4 regions of the Terribacillus sp. 7520-G genome follow, and region 1 is predicted to be linked to each of the others. Evidence: riboswitches for the same ligand, from Rfam matches in the RefSeq annotation. Region 1 holds a riboswitch; each other region holds the start of a gene.
The links. Region 1 has a riboswitch for S-adenosylmethionine ahead of CHH53_RS14605 (hypothetical protein). Riboswitches for the same ligand answer to the same signal wherever they lie in the genome.

Region 2: linked by a shared signal. The riboswitch ahead of CHH53_RS15395 (iron-containing alcohol dehydrogenase family protein) and the one ahead of CHH53_RS14605 (hypothetical protein) in region 1 are both predicted to bind S-adenosylmethionine.
Region 3: linked by a shared signal. The riboswitch ahead of CHH53_RS01190 (LLM class flavin-dependent oxidoreductase) and the one ahead of CHH53_RS14605 (hypothetical protein) in region 1 are both predicted to bind S-adenosylmethionine.
Region 4: linked by a shared signal. The riboswitch ahead of ssuE (NADPH-dependent FMN reductase) and the one ahead of CHH53_RS14605 (hypothetical protein) in region 1 are both predicted to bind S-adenosylmethionine.

Annotation. Positions count from the first base shown of each region.
Region 1 is NZ_NQFP01000043.1:22,226-26,200, reverse strand. Features, by position in the region: gene CHH53_RS14620 (amino acid permease) at 1-1,070, shown strand, start outside; gene CHH53_RS14615 (DegV family protein) at 1,212-2,087, shown strand; SAM riboswitch class I at 2,697-2,801, shown strand; gene CHH53_RS14605 (hypothetical protein) at 2,883-3,848, shown strand; gene CHH53_RS14600 (cysteine hydrolase family protein) at 3,945-3,975, shown strand, end outside.
Region 2 is NZ_NQFP01000046.1:12,688-16,662, reverse strand. Features, by position in the region: gene CHH53_RS15400 (pyridoxal phosphate-dependent aminotransferase) at 1-954, opposite strand, end outside; SAM riboswitch class I at 1,062-1,164, shown strand; gene CHH53_RS15395 (iron-containing alcohol dehydrogenase family protein) at 1,243-2,337, shown strand; gene CHH53_RS15390 (carbon-nitrogen family hydrolase) at 2,334-3,116, shown strand; gene CHH53_RS15385 (DUF3817 domain-containing protein) at 3,211-3,504, shown strand; gene CHH53_RS15380 (DUF456 domain-containing protein) at 3,618-3,975, opposite strand, start outside.
Region 3 is NZ_NQFP01000001.1:252,984-256,958, reverse strand. Features, by position in the region: gene CHH53_RS01200 (NAD(P)-dependent oxidoreductase) at 1-670, opposite strand, end outside; gene CHH53_RS01195 (LLM class flavin-dependent oxidoreductase) at 775-1,782, shown strand; SAM riboswitch class I at 1,830-1,941, shown strand; gene CHH53_RS01190 (LLM class flavin-dependent oxidoreductase) at 2,045-3,064, shown strand; gene CHH53_RS01185 (NUDIX hydrolase) at 3,137-3,727, shown strand; gene CHH53_RS01180 (aminopeptidase) at 3,766-3,975, opposite strand, start outside.
Region 4 is NZ_NQFP01000007.1:133,921-137,895, forward strand. Features, by position in the region: gene murD (UDP-N-acetylmuramoyl-L-alanine--D-glutamate ligase) at 1-761, shown strand, start outside; gene spoVE (stage V sporulation protein E) at 791-1,936, shown strand; SAM riboswitch class I at 2,082-2,188, shown strand; gene ssuE (NADPH-dependent FMN reductase) at 2,280-2,831, shown strand; gene CHH53_RS02905 (MFS transporter) at 2,844-3,975, shown strand, end outside.

The sequences.
Region 1 (3,975 bases):
GTGCCATCAGTCTTATCATCATGTTCTTATTGAATTATATTTCCGTCAAAGGCTTCGGGGAATCAGAGTATTGGTTCGCTTTGATCAAAGTCGTGACCGTAATTATCTTCATCATCGTCGGTGTATTGATGATTTTTGGCATCCTCGGCGGGGATTCACCTGGTTTCTCTAACTTCAAGGTGGAAGATGCTCCATTCAATGGCGGCTTCCTAGCCTTGCTTGGTGTGTTCATGGCAGCAGGTTTTTCCTTCCAGGGAACGGAATTGCTCGGTGCAGCTGCGGGAGAGGCTGATAATCCTAGAAAATCCATTCCAAAGGCGATTCGCTCCGTCTTCTGGCGGATCCTATTGTTCTACATCTTGGCTATCTTCGTCATCGGGATGCTGATTCCTTATACAACAGAAAGCCTGGCAAGTGATGATGTCCGTCTGAGTCCGTTCACGCTGGTGTTCGAGAAAGCGGGAATCGCATTTGCAGCATCAGTCATGAACGCGGTCATCCTGACTGCTGTCCTGTCTGCCGGTAACTCTGGCATGTACGCGAGCACACGGATGCTGTGGAACTTGGCGAAAGAAGGGAAAGCACCTGCATTCCTTGGTAAGCTGAATAAAAATGGCGTACCAGTAAACGCGCTTATCGCCACAACGGCGGTAGGCTGTGTAGCCTTCCTGACATCCTTCTTCGGGAATGGTGTCGTGTATACATGGCTTTTGAACGTATCCGGTATGGCAGGCTTCATCGTCTGGGTCGGTATTGCTGTCAGTCATTACCGATTCCGTAAAGCATACCTTGCCCAAGGAAACGATATCAAGGATCTGCCATATACAGCTAAATTCTATCCAGCCGCACCGATACTAGCCTTTGTGCTATGTGTCATCGTCATAATCGGCCAAAGTTTCTCTGCTTTCACAGCAGACGGCATCGATTGGGGCAGCTTGATCGCATCCTACATCGGTATTCCGGTCTTCCTGCTTTGCTGGATCATCTATAAAGTCAAAAAGAAAACGAAGGTGTACAAATTGGAGGAAGTTGATTTGACTACTCCATCACATGAAACAGCACCTGAATGAGCAAAAGCTGCCGATCACTCGGCAGCTTTTTTGCTTGGAAACGGGAAGCTGCATCCGGCAGCTGGAATGCATGAATAATTTCCTGCATTTTTTTGTATCTTTATCCTATATACCCGTTATACTGAAACTAGAGGTGAACAAATGAAAATTGCAATTGTGACAGACAGTCTCACGAACCTGAGAGAAGAGGATTTACAGCGATATCCTTTTATATATTACGCCCATTTACATGTCATTATTGATGACAAGTCCTATGCTGACTTAAAAGAGATCACCAATGATCAGCTATTTCGGTTCATTGATCAGGGGGCTGCATATTCTTCTTCCCTGCCGTCACCAGAGGTATTTGTAAAGCTTTATGAAGAACTGCTGGCAGAATATGATGCTATCATCAGCTTGCACTGCACAGAGAATGTAAGCGGTACCGTCAATTCCGCCCGTATTGCCAGGGATACAATCGAAGGCGCTGACGGGAGGATCACTGTCATTGATACGAATACTGCCTCCATCGGTACAGAAAATATCGTCATCAAAGTGTGCCAGCTCATGGAGCAAGGGGAAGCTTTCGATGAAATATTGAGGGCGGTTGAATTTTACCGTTCCCACAGCCAGCTCTACCTTACGATAAATGACCTGACTACACTGGTGCGTACCGGCCGAATTTCGAAAACAGCCTCCAGGATCGGAAACCTCCTGCATATAAAACCGATTGTCGGTTTTGAGGAAGCGAAGCTGGAAGTCATGGGTAAGGTCCGCACGAAGAAACGCCTGCTGAAGTGGATGCTGGAAAAATTACGACATAATATCGAGCAATCCGGGAAACAGGTTGTCCGGATAACACATGTGAATTCCACCGAGCTTGCCGCTGAGTTAAAGGAAGCAATGGAAGCATTCGGTGATAAAGCAGAAGTCTTCATCAGCAACGAAATAAGCTCCGTCATGGCAATTCATTTTGGACGGGGCGGTATCGGTGCCAGCTGGATGCCGGCTGACTATCCATATGAATCGGCTACATGATACAGGGACCTCGGACAGCGTGATTGCCCGAGGTTTTATTGTAATGATCAATCCAATGCTGCTAAATGGATAAGTGTAAAGTCCTATGGGGTTTGTAACGCCATAATCGTCAGCTTCCATTATCCAAAATTATGTAATATAATAAAATATTACAAAGGGGTTGAAGGCAGCTATGAAAATCTGGGATTTTATATCTAAGTATTGGTTCGGTATATTTCTGGTGTTGTATCTCTTACTTCGGGATTATCCATTTGGAAGTACATCACAGACAATTAGCGATATTCTCATGTTAGTAACTGTAATCCTGACTATCATTAGTTGGGTTGTATCTAAGAAAGCCAATCAAGTAAAGAAAGAAATAGAAGAATTGGAGAATAACTGAGTCACCTATTGGTGGCTTTTTTGATGCATAAGAGTATTTGAATATCCATTATTTGTTTCATTTTTTATATTGCAAGCCGAAGAGAATTTTTTATTAATTACAATTTCAGCTGTTTTTTATTACTTTGGTTTATAGGTTTTCCCTGCATCCAGTTATCCTGAGTATACCGATAAGATATATTGACAATCATTGAATGGAATGATACACTTTCTGAAAACTGTATATGTTTCTTATCCAGAGAGGTGGAGGGATATGGCCCTGCGAAGCCTCAGCAGCAGGTCTGACGACAGACACTGTGCTAATTCCATCGGTTCATAACCGGCAGATAAGATGAATAGAGGAAGCCTCTCGACGCATCTTGTCCGAGAGGCTTTTGTATTTGTCCCGCTGCCTATACGAAAGGGGAAGGCAACATGTTTGAATTGATCCGGGAATTATCCAAGTACAAAGGGTATAATCAATCGTTTGTTTCACAAATCGTCGATAAGATCACGCCGTTTGCGGATGAGATGCACTTCGACAGACGGGGGAATCTTATTGTCCGTAAATATGGAGAAAAGTATACGCCAAAAATCACCTTGCTGGCAGAGGTGAAGGAAGAAATCTATGTGGTGACATCGATCACCGAGTCAGGGGCGCTTGTAGCAGACGCGAATTATTTTTCGTTGACGTATGCGCAAGGGCAATCGGTCCAGGTAGAGACAAAGAATGGATTGCTGTGCGGAGTGGTCATGGCAGGTGAAGCAGGTCAGCATGCCGCTGTCATCGATATCGGGGCCAATACCGAGCATGATGCACGTGAAATGGGGGTGGAACCAGGCAATCATGTGACATTATTCGATGACTTCCTGTATCTTGGTGACGAAGTGAGCGGCCGCGTCGTCGGGAAAGGGCTGGATAATAAGATTGCACCGGCAATTGCAATCAATCTTCTGCAGCAATGGGATACAGCGGAAGGGGACATCACCATCATCTTCTTTCCTTTCCATAATAAGAAGCATCTTGCCAATCAGCTAGAAGGGGAAGCTGCCTTTTATATCGGGTCCGTCCCCCAGCAAAGAATCGCTCATAAAAGCCGGGGAGCAATCGAACTGGGAAGCGGTGTCGCAATCAAAGTGGCAGATAAGACGATACCAATCAATCAGACCCTGAAAAATCAGCTGGTCGATTTGGCCATTGCACATGACATCCCATTCCAACTGGAATTCCTGTTCCGTCATCGGTATAAGAAACTGTCCACTAAAACGCCGGTAAGCATCCTGAATATCCCGATCGAGCATCTCGACCAGACGACACAGGTCGTTTCAGTGAAGGATTTGGAGGATACCAATCAGCTGATCCAGACCTATCTCTGGCGGAGCAAGGAGCTGCAATTCTAAGGAATGCTCTCCCATTCCCGTCCATGTTACCGTATACTGTAGCCATCCAAGGCGATTCATCATGGAGAGGAAAAGACAAGCATACAGTCAGGGGAGATGCTCTTGAAGCAGGCACTGCTGATCATTG
Region 2 (3,975 bases), on a different contig from region 1:
AGGTACATCCCAGCCGATTGCACGCAAATGGCCGATAAAGGCATCCCTTCTGGCTTCATATGTGTGAATCAGCTCTTCCACACAGGTTTGATCTGACGTCAGGGCATACGCTGCCGCTTCCTGCATGGCTCCGAACAAGCTCACATAAAGATGATCTTGAATCAAATTCAGGCTTTCTATCACGGAAGCATTGCCGACAGCAAAAGCGATGCGCCAGCCTGCCATATTATAGGTTTTGGATAAGGTGTACATCTCGATGCCGACTTCCTTGCTGCCCTCGGATTGCAGGAAGCTCTGCGGTTTTTCTCCATCAAACCCAAGTGCACCATAAGCGAAATCATGCAGGACACAAATTTTATGTTCCTTTGCCAGTTCCACTGTTTTATCGAAGAACTCCCGATCTGCTGTAGCAGCAGTCGGGTTGTTCGGATAATTCAGGAACATTAGCTTTGCTTCTTCCAGATCACCCGCAGAAATAGCATCATACTCAGGCAGGAATCCATTCTCAGCAGTCAATGGCATGAGCGATGTCCGTGCTTGTGCAAGTTCGATTCCGGACATATAATCGGGATACCCCGGATCCGGAAGCAATGCCAAATCACCCGGATTCAAAAGACATTGACTGATCTCCACCAAACCTGTCTTAGAGCCGAACATGATGGCCACTTCTGTTTCGGGATCTAGTTTCACGCCGTATTCCCGGTCATAAAAGTCACAGACTGCCTGTTTAAGAAAATCAAAGCCTCTGAATGGTGAATATTTATGATAAGCCGGATTATCAGAGGCTTCTTTCAATTTATCTACGATATGCTGCGGTGTCGGCAAATCAGGGTTCCCCTGCCCGAGCTTGATGATATCGTGCCCCTGTTGCTCCAGCAAACCCACCTTGTGTACCAAGCCGGCAAAAAACTGTTCCGGCAATCGTTTCAGCGCATCTGAAAACGGAAAATCCATTTGACTCACTCTCCTGTCACCTTGCATCCATCCATTCTGACTATTGACAATCTTGACAGTCTTGGAAATACAATGTAATAATGAACAAATCATACATGATTCACTCACTCTTATCAAGAGAAGGCGGAGGGACTTGGCCCGATGAAGCCCGGCAACCGGTGCGTAATGCACACGGTGCTAATTCCAACAGCAAATGCTGAGGGATAAGGGGACGGATGCGTTGGCCTTTCCCTCTTCCAATTTCGCTTGGAAGAGTTTTTTTGTATAAAAAATCAATGAGGTGACAGCATGACGATCAACATTAAAGGTGCACCAAACTATTATGCGTGCGAAGAAAATATATTGGACAGCCTTCCCGCAAGGCTTGCAGGATTGAATTGGACAAACGGCTTGCTTATTCACGGTGATGCATCCTGGAAAGCCGCTTCTCCATTCCTGGACCACATCGATCTGCCGGTTAAACGTGTTGCCTATAATGGTCAATGCACACATGCGGAAGCAGCTAGATTAGCAAATATCGCAACAGGAGAAGCTGCTCAATTCATAATCGGCGTAGGCGGCGGAAAAGTGTTGGATACCGCCAAAGCCGCTGCTGATGAGGCAGGGCTTCCCGTCATATTGATCCCTACAATCATATCCAACTGCTCCCCATGGGCTTCCCTTAGCGTCTTCTATGATGAGGCAGGCAATTTTGTCGAATATACAATCTTCCCTCGCAGCACATTCATGCTCCTGGTCGAGCCAAGGCTGCTGCTCACGACACCAGCACCTTATCTGATTGCCGGCATTGGCGATACATTGGCAAAATGGTATGAGGCAGATGTGCTGACCGAAAATATGACCGATCAGCCGCTAGCTGTCCAAATCGCTCGCAATGCTGCCAAATTATGCCGTGATATCCTTATTGCTGAAGGTGATGCAGCGATTTGTTCTTTACAGGATAAGCGAGCAGACAGTTCATTCCTCAGAGTTGCGGAAACCATCATCATGGCAGGCGGTATGGTAGGCGGATTCGGGGACGAGTACGGCCGTATCGCCGGTGCTCATTCCATTCACAACGGATTGACCAGATTGCCAGAAACACATGAGCAGCTGCATGGGAATAAAGTGGCTTACGGCATTCTTATCCAGCTTGCGTTGGAGGGGAAATTTGACGAGATTCTCACTTTGCTGCCATTCTACCGTAAGCTCGGCCTACCTACCGTATTGAAAGAGCTTGGCGTGAAAGGGGATCTTGATAGAGCAATGAAAATCACCGCAGACGGCGCAGTAGCTCCAGGGGAATCGATTCATTTCATGCATGTTTCCTCTTCGGATCGAGTAGTGGAGGCAATGCACCGTGTAGAAACATTCGTTGCGGCAAATCAGGGAGTGACACAATGAAGCTTGCATTGATTCAGCATGATATCATTTTTGGCGATCCAGAAGCCAATTATGGAAAAATGGAAGCATTGATAAATGAGGCACAGGAAAATGCTGATGTCATTGTGCTGCCCGAGCTTTGGACCACTGGTTATGATCTGACAAGGCTTGATGCCATCAGCGATGATGAGGGAGAAACGACGAAGCGGTTCATCAGCAGGCTGGCCAAGGCCCATCAGGTATATATCGTCGCTGGTTCCATCGCCAAGCAAACGGAAGCAGGCATCCATAACACGATGCTTGTCTTCGGGCCAGCAGGCGAATTGCTGCATGAATATGACAAGGCACATCTATTCCGGCTGATGGATGAAGAGAAGTTCCTCACCCAAGGCGACAGGTCTGCCTCTTTCTCCATCGGAAACAAGCAAGCGGCCGGGGTCATCTGCTATGATATCCGTTTTCCGGAATTCATCCGCACGCATATGATACATGATCAGCAAGTATTATTCGTCGTAGCTGAGTGGCCGAAGCAGCGGCTGGACCACTGGCGCGCACTCCTGCTCAGCAGGGCCATCGAAAATCAATGTTTTGTAGTCGCTTGTAATCGCGCAGGAAGTGATCCAGCTAATGAATTCGCCGGGCACAGCCTGATCATCGGGCCGTGGGGTGAAGTAATTGCTGAAGCAGGCGAAGAAGCGACCATTCTATATGGGGAAGCGGATCTGGGCCAAGTGGACGACGTACGCAGCCGTATTCCGGTCTTCCAGGATAGACGGCCTGCCATCTATGATGTGAAATGATATTTTGACAATGTTATGACAAGTTATCCCGAGTTGTGGTAAAGATAGGCTGGCTTGCTTATACTATTTACAAACGGTTTCTGGGAGGGCTTTCATGCAAGCGACACTGAAATGGTTCCGAACGATCGGATTTCTCGAAGGGACTTCTTTGCTTTTGCTGTTAATCATAGCGATGCCGCTGAAATACATGATGGATATACCGATTTTCGTCACCTATATAGGTGCCATCCACGGCGGCCTGTTCGTCCTGTATGTGATTTGGACTGGCTACACAACATTGAAAGTCGGCTGGGGATTGAAATGGGCGATCTTTGCCTTACTCGCATCCGTCATTCCATTCGGCTATTACATCTTCGATATGAAATTGCAGAAAACACAATATGCATAAACAATATTATCTCAAACTCAAACCAACACCCTGTTCCTGCAGGGTGTTTTTGATTTCTATATAAACGGGAAAGAGTGACCTCACACATGGAGATCACCCTTGGTTGTTCCATTTTATACGAAGGCTGCTATGAAGAACCAAACGATCATGATCAATTGAATGACGATTTTAGCTATCGATCCGCCAAGGAAACCAAGCAGTGAGCCAATGGAGGAATAGATAGCCTCCCTTGGTGTCCTTTTTTGAACCAACTCCGTCACAAGCACAGCAACAAACGGCACGATGATGATACCAAAAGGCGGTATGATGAAAGAACCTACGATTACGCCGATTGCCGCAATTCGCTCTCCCCATTTACTGCCGCCGAACTTCTTGACAAAGTAACTGTTCGCGATGATATCCGAGATGATCAGAATCACCGTCAGGATGACCATCGCAATCCAGAAGAAGACAGATAAATCTCCATCGCTC
Region 3 (3,975 bases), on a different contig from region 1:
GATTGAGAATCGTATCCCGCTTACCGGCTTGGATATCACTCGTCACTGGCAAGGCAAGCAGGACATCCATCAAATGCTCCCGATCCAGACCGACTGCTTCACCGAAGCTGACAGCTTCAGATAAACCGGTCAAGGATTGGACGAGCAGCATATTGACTGCCAATTTGGTAGCTGAACCATTGCCATTTCCACCCATGTATTGGATGCTTTGTCCCATTTTCTCAAGCAGTGGGGTGATTTCTTTTACATCCTTTTCATCACCGCCGACAAGGAAGTGCAGCTTTCCTTGCTGAGCCGGTGCCTTGGATCCGGAAACGGGTGCATCGACAAAGCGGATATCATGAGCTCGAGCTGCTTTTGCCATCTCCTTCGTGAAAGCGGGCTTGACAGTGCTCGCATCGACCCATAAGCCATTCTTTTTCATGCCGCTGAAAAGTCCGTCTTCACCAAAGATGACAGCTTGGACTGCTCCTGGATCTGTCAGCATCGTAAATACGATATCAGCTTGCTCCCCGACTTCACGAGGCGAGTCAGCCCAGACAGCACCTTTGTCCATCAACGCGTGTGCTTTCTCTTTTGTACGGTTGAAAACGACTAATCGCTCTCCCTTTTCCAGCAGATTGGCAGCCATGTTTTCTCCCATTATTCCTAGTCCGATAAATCCGATCATATAAGCACCATCCTTTATATTGGAGTCTTTTCTAGCATACAGAAAAACGGATTGTTTTTAAAAGTCTTTCGCACAGGATATGATACAAAGAAGGAGTGAAGAAAATGAAGCTTAGTATATTGGATCAATCCCGGATCAAAGAAGATGGCAGTGCGGCAGAAGCACTGGAGGAAACGGTGCGGCTGGCTGAGCTGGCGGATCAGCTTGGCTATACACGATTCTGGGTTTCCGAGCATCACAGCGGCAGCCTGGCGCATAGCAGTCCAGAGCTTATGATGGGTCATCTGGCTGCACGGACGAGCCGCATCCGTATCGGTTCAGGCGGTGTCATGCTGCCTCATTATAGTGCGTATAAAGTGGCAGAAAATGCAAGATTGCTTGAAGCGCTCCATCCAGGAAGAATCGATCTTGGCATCGGAAGGGCGCCTGGTGGTATGCCGGCTGCGAAAAGAGCATTGCAGGAGCATAAATCTGTGCCGGAGGATTGGTATGATCAGCAGATACGGGACCTGCTTCATTACCTGGATATAAGAAAAGAAGACAAGCATCGGTTCGGCGACTTGCGGGCGATGCCTGAAATCGGCACCGCCCCATCTGTATGGCTGCTCGGCGGCAGTGCCGGAAGTGCAGGGCTTGCTGCGTATCATGGAATCGGATTCGCCTATGCGCAATTCATCCGTGGGGAAAAGGATGCAGCGGTGCTGGATGTATATCGAAAATCCTTCCGGAAGAATGAACAGGAGCCGCAAATGATGGTCAGTCTCTTCCTTTTCTGTGCAGAAACGACGGAAGCTGCAGAAGCCTTGGCCAAAAGTCATGAGGTTGCCTCGCTTTTGCAGGAGCAGGGAAGACCAGTGAAAGGGATGCTCCGCCCGGATACAGCGTCAGCCTATAAGCTGTCTCCTTATGAAAAGGAGCGCCTGGAAGACAACCGCCCGACCATGGTGATCGGGACACCTGATGAAGTACTTCAGCAATTGGATGAGCTGGAGAACTATTACGGAGCGGAGGTCGAGTTCATGCTGACCAGCCCCGTTTATGAAGAGAAAGCAAGACAAAATGGGTTCCGCCTGTTGATGGAGGCCCATCGGCGCCGCAGTTATTCTGTTTGAATCGGACACCGCTATTCTGGTATAGTAAGAGTGATAATTCATAAGAAATCTTATAACGAGTGGCGGAGGGAAAGGCCCGATGAAGCCCGGCAACCCACTGCAGGAGGGCAGTCCTGCAGGAAGGTGCTACGACCTGCAGCAAAAGCTGCGTGATAAGATGACGACGGCTGCAAACAATGGCTTCTTCTCATCGAAGAAGCTTTTTTAGTAGATTTGATGTGTCGTTCGGTAGGATTTCCTATGTGCAAAAGGAGTAATAACAATGAAATATGCATACTGGCAGCCAGTTTCAAACAGCTGGCTGCGTCATGTGGAGGATGGGGGGCCGCTGCGTTTGACGTGTGTCCAAGAAATAGCGCATATGGCGGAAACCTTGGGGTTCGATGCCGTATTCCTTCCAGATACTTACCTATACCAAGGGAAAAATGCCGATCAGAAGCTGGACTTTTGGGAAACGGCTGGAGCGATAGCAGAAGCAACCGATAAATTGCATATCATGGCAGCGGTCCGGCCCAGTATCGATCAGCCGGCAGAAGCTGCCAAGCAGGCGGTGAAGATCGACGGAATCAGCAATAGCCGCTTTTCCCTGGCAGTCGTTTCATTTCTGCGTGAAGAGGAAAGAAAGCGTCAAGCTGGCGATATAGAAGGAACGGAGGAATTCTATCTCCAGACAGAAGAATTCTTCGAAGTACTGCGGGGAGTCTGGACTGCCGGCAGCTACACATACGATGGACTGTACTATCAAGTGGAGCATGTCGATCATTTGCCTGCCGGAAAGAAAAAAGAGATTTCCCCTTTATATGCAGGCGGGGAAAGCGACTACTTACGCCAGACAATTGCCGAGACATGTGATGCGTATGTCATGAAGGGCGGCACAGTGCAGGAAGTGGCCAGTATGATTGCCGATATGCAGATTCGCCGGGAAGCATCTGGCAAGTCCGCGTTCACGGAGTTTGGCATGACAGCTTATGTCATATGCCGTGACTCAGAGGAAGAAGCCATCCAGGAATGGGAAAGGATTACCAGTTCCGACTATGAAGCATATGTAACGGAGGAGGAGCTGGCGCAGAAAAGCAGGATAAGTGACGATGCTGTTTCTGCCAGAGGACTGCGGCCAAACTTTGTCGGGACACCGATGCAGATTGCACAGCGGATACTGGCTTATGAGCACGCAGGTGTCAGCCTATTGCTGCTTCAGTTTTCCCCGCAAAAACGAGAGATGGAGCGTTTCGCCAAAGAAGTCATCCCATTGGTGGAGGAAATGCGGGAAGATTCCATTTAATTGGGAATGAGCGGTGGACAATCTTATTTTTATCGCGTACATTAGAAAAAAAGAGTGAGTATGGGGGAAACTATGGAGCTATTGACGATTTTCGATGGGCAGCACCGGGAAATAGGAGTGAAAGAAAGACAGGCAGTCCATCGCGATGGGGACTGGCATGAGACTTTCCACTGCTGGTTCGTGGAGCATGATGGTACAGAACCATACATTTATCTACAGCAGCGTTCTGCTAATAAAAGCGAATTTCCCGGGAAATACGACATTACTGCAGCTGGTCATCTGGGAAGCGGCGAAACGCCCGTAATAGGCGGCTTACGTGAGATACAGGAAGAATTGGGTGTCACGCTTCAGGAAAGTGATCTATTTTATAAAGGTATCATCCAAGAGGAATTATTCGCCAAGGATCTGATCGATCGGGAGTTCTGTCATCAATTTTTCTATTACTTGGAAGAATTGCCGGAGATCTTGCTGAATGAAGAAGTGATACAGATTGTCAGGATGAAGGTGAATGACTTGGAAAGACTCGTGGAAGGCAAAGCGAAAAGCGTGGAAGCGGAAATCGTTGCGGGAGCTCCCTGTCAGCGAATCGAGATTACACATGAAGAACTTTGCCCTCATCAGCTTGATTATTATCGGGAAGTCATCATGATCTGCCATACATAAAAAAGGAACAGCAATGCCGCTGTTCCTTTTTTATTTCATCAGAAAGCCCAATTCCCTTTTTCGAAGATGGGTTCGATTGTGCCATCCGGCGTTTCGCCTGTGATGGATAATTCCCCGGATCCGACCATGAAATCAACATGTGCCAGACTGTAGTTGAATCCGATCGACTCCAATTCCTCTTTCGATTTGCTGCGGGCATCCTTCACGCACATGCCGATTGCTTGTCCAAGTGCCAAATGGCAGGAAGC
Region 4 (3,975 bases), on a different contig from region 1:
ATTCCCTCGAGAACTATGTGCAGGCAAAAGCGAACATCTTCCGCAATCAGGATAAGAGCGATTATCTTGTTTATAACGCGGAGGATGAACGTCTGCGTGAAATCGTCAAAGAGGCAAAAGCGACGCTGGTTCCTTTTTCCGGTGCACGAAAGCTGGAAGACGGTGCGTGGTATGATGATACGCATGTATACTTCAAGGAAGAGCCAGTGGCAGCAATCAAGGACATTCTCCTTGTCGGCGGCCATCAGCTGGAAAACATCCTCGCTGCTGTTGCCGCTGCCAAGCTGGCAGGGGCGACCAATGAAGGCATCCAGCAAGTATTGAAGACATTCTCAGGCGTCGAACATCGTCTGCAGTATATCAAACATATCAATGGCCGGGCATTCTATAATGATTCCAAGGCCACCAATATCCTGGCAACATCCAAGGCATTATCTTCTTTCGACCAGCCTACCATCCTGCTTGCAGGCGGCTTGGATCGCGGTAATACATTTGAAACACTCGTTCCTTTCATGGAACATGTCAAGGCGTTGATCGTGTTCGGTGAAACGGCTGAAAAACTGCGGGAGACTGCCTATATGGCTGGCATCGAACTTATCGAACACGCCAAGGATGTCAAAGAGGCAGCTTCCATCGCCTATCGCATTTCGGAAAGCGGCGATGTCATCCTGCTGTCGCCGGCTTGTGCAAGCTGGGATCAGTACCGGACATTCGAAGAAAGAGGAGACATGTTTGTTGAAGCGGTGCATACATTAGAGTAGGGGCTTGTCCTGCTCAGCCGCTTCGCTGCATGCGGACCCCCAATTCCAATCCAAGGAAATGGGGTTTTTCTTTGCGTAAATCTAATCTTCCGAAGACGGACTGGCTATTGCTCTCATCCATAGGGGGCTTGCTGACAATCGGCATCATCATGGTATACAGTGCTTCTGCGATATGGGCGGAGTATAAATTCGACGATGGCTTCTTTTTTGCGAAACGGCAGCTGCTGTTTGCCGGGGTGGGGCTGGGAGCGATGCTCATCATATCCAGGGTGCATTATGAAAATTGGCGGAAATATGCCAAGATACTCCTGCTGATTTGCTTCATTTTACTTATCGCCGTCCTCATTCCCGGTATCGGAATGGTTCGGGGCGGTGCGCGGAGCTGGATCGGTGTAGGGGCCTTCAGCATCCAGCCTTCGGAATTCACCAAGCTGGGTTTGATCATCTATTTGGCCGTCTATCTGTCGGCTAAACAGAAATATATAACTTCCCTGAAGGAAGGGTTCCTGCCATCACTCCTGCTCGTCTTTACGGCATTCGGAATGATCATGCTCCAGCCGGATCTTGGAACTGGCGTTGTCCTTGTGCTTACATGCATGGTGATGATTCTGGTCAGCGGAGCGAGGATCACTCACTTTGTCGGACTGGGCATATTGGGCTTGGCTGCATTTGCTGCGCTGATTTTGTCAGCGCCGTATCGCATCCAGCGCATCACCGCATTCCTCGATCCATGGCAAGATCCTTTGGGTGAAGGATTTCAGATCATCCAGTCCCTATATGCAATCGGTCCAGGAGGCTTGATGGGGCTTGGGCTAGGGAATAGCCTGCAGAAATTTTTCTATCTGCCGGAGCCGCAAACGGATTTCATCTTTGCTATTTTAGCAGAGGAGCTAGGCTTCATAGGCGGTGCTGGCGTCATGCTGCTTTTCCTGCTGTTTTTATGGCGCGGCATCCAAGTTGCACTCCGGGCCCCGGATGGTTTCAGCAGCTTGCTGGCATTGGGCATCACCGGGATGATAGCCATTCAATGCATGATCAATATCAGTGTGGTCATTGGTTTGATACCGGTTACTGGCATTACGCTTCCGTTTTTGAGCTATGGGGGATCGTCGCTGACACTTACCTTGAGTTCCGTCGGCATTCTATTGAATGTCAGCAGGTATAGCAGACTCTAAAAGTCAGTATGGGCAACACGGATCAGGATGGAAGGGATATGAACAGAACAAACGAAATGACAAAAGTACTATATTGGAAATTTTCGCACAATTAGCATTGACTTTTTTGAGCGGTGCACGTATCATTGAAGACAATTTCATACAGTTCTTATCAAGAGAAGCCGAGGGACTGGCCCGATGAAGCTTCAGCAACCTCTGACGATGTCAGAAAGGTGCTAAATCCAGCAAGATTAAATTCTTGGAAGATAAGAGTGCGGGCGATTATATCACGCTCTCTTTTCTTCGGAAAAGGGAGCTTTTTTTCGTTTAGTCACTCTACCACGGAAAAAGGAGAAATGACAAATTGACTGACATTATTATTCTCTCAGGAAGTCCATCCAAACATTCGCGGTCGCAGCTGGCAGCAAAGTATGCCGGCAAGCAGGCAAAAGAGCAAGGTTATTCCGTAAGCGAGATTTGTGTTACCGATTTTGAGCCGGAGGATCTTCTGTATGCGAAATTCGACAGTCCGGCAATCTCGGCGGCAAGCCAGGCAGTCAGAAACGCGAAAGGATTGATTATTGCCTCCCCTGTTTACAAAGCAGCCTATACAGGCATATTGAAGGCTCTACTTGATTTATTCCCGCAGGACGCATTCAGGAATAAGCCAGTGCTTCCGATCATGACAGGCGGCAGCCCGGCACATCTGCTCGCGATAGATTATGCATTAAAGCCGCTTATCGCCAATCTTAAGGGTGAAGCATTGCAGGGTGTGTATCTATGCGATCATCACATCAACAAGGAGAACCCGGAGAATCCGATTGCAGATGAAGAAACCGGTGAAAGGCTCAGAACACAGACGAATCAGCTGGCTGAGGCGATCCGCCGCACTCATGCTGCTGCGGCTGTAAAGTGAGGGAGGAGAATGATGAGCGCACCATTAGCTAAGAGAACACTGTTTGGGATGCCTGTTCAAGTCATTGGCGGTTTGCTTGCCATTTTATTATTCATGACCGGTGATGGTATCGAGCAAGCATTTTTGTCTAAGTATGTGGTCGATATCGGCTTCACTGCCAATCAGTCAGCGATCATGTTCAGCGCTTATGGGATTGTGCTTACTTTCGCTTCCTGGCTTGCCGGTGTGCTTGGGGAGGTCATCGGACCGCGCAAGACGATGCTGATCGGGCTGTTCACATGGGTGGTTTTCGAAATCGGTTTTCTGTATCTCGGTCTTTATTTAGAAAGCTTTTCGATGATGGTGCTCATGTACGGCCTCCGCGGTTTCGGCTATCCGCTGTTTGCCTTTGCTTTCATCGTGTGGATTGCCTACCGTACCGAGAAGCAAAAGCTGGCAACGGCAATGGGCTGGTTTTTCTTTATGTTCGCGGGCGGAATAGGGTTTCTTGGCTCCTATTATCCAAGTGTCCTCCTTCCTTTCATCGGGGAAATGGCCACGCTGTGGAGCTCGCTTATCTGGATCATCCTGGGGGGGATTCTGGGAATTGCCTTGGTGGATGATAAAGATCGGGAAGGGTTTAGGATCCAGGATCAGCTTAAAGAAAATAAATGGGCCGAAGCGCTGAAGGGGATCACGATCCTATGGGAAAGCCCGCGGGTTGCTGCCGGCGGTCTGCTCCGGACAATCAATACAGCTGGATGGTACGGATTTGTCGTTGTCATGCCTGGATTCTTCACCAGTTTCTTGGATATATCAACGAGTCAATGGCTGCAGCTGTGGGCTGTACAGTCTGTCAGCAATATGGCAGCAGGGGTTCTGTTCGGCATGCTTGGCGACCGGATCGGCTGGGTGAAGGTGGTCCGCTGGTTCGGCTGTGTCGGAGCTGCTGTCTGCTCGCTGCTTTACTACTACATTCCGGCGGCCTTCGGAGCAAACATCCCGCTGCTTTTATTGAACGCCATCCTATTCGGTGCGGCGATTGCAGCCTTTGTCCCACTGTCTGCCATCCTGCCGACACTTGCTCCTGCCAATCGCGGTGCGGCGATATCCGTACTCAATTTGGGCGCAGGAGCCAGTCAGTTCCTGGGGCCCGTGCTTGTCG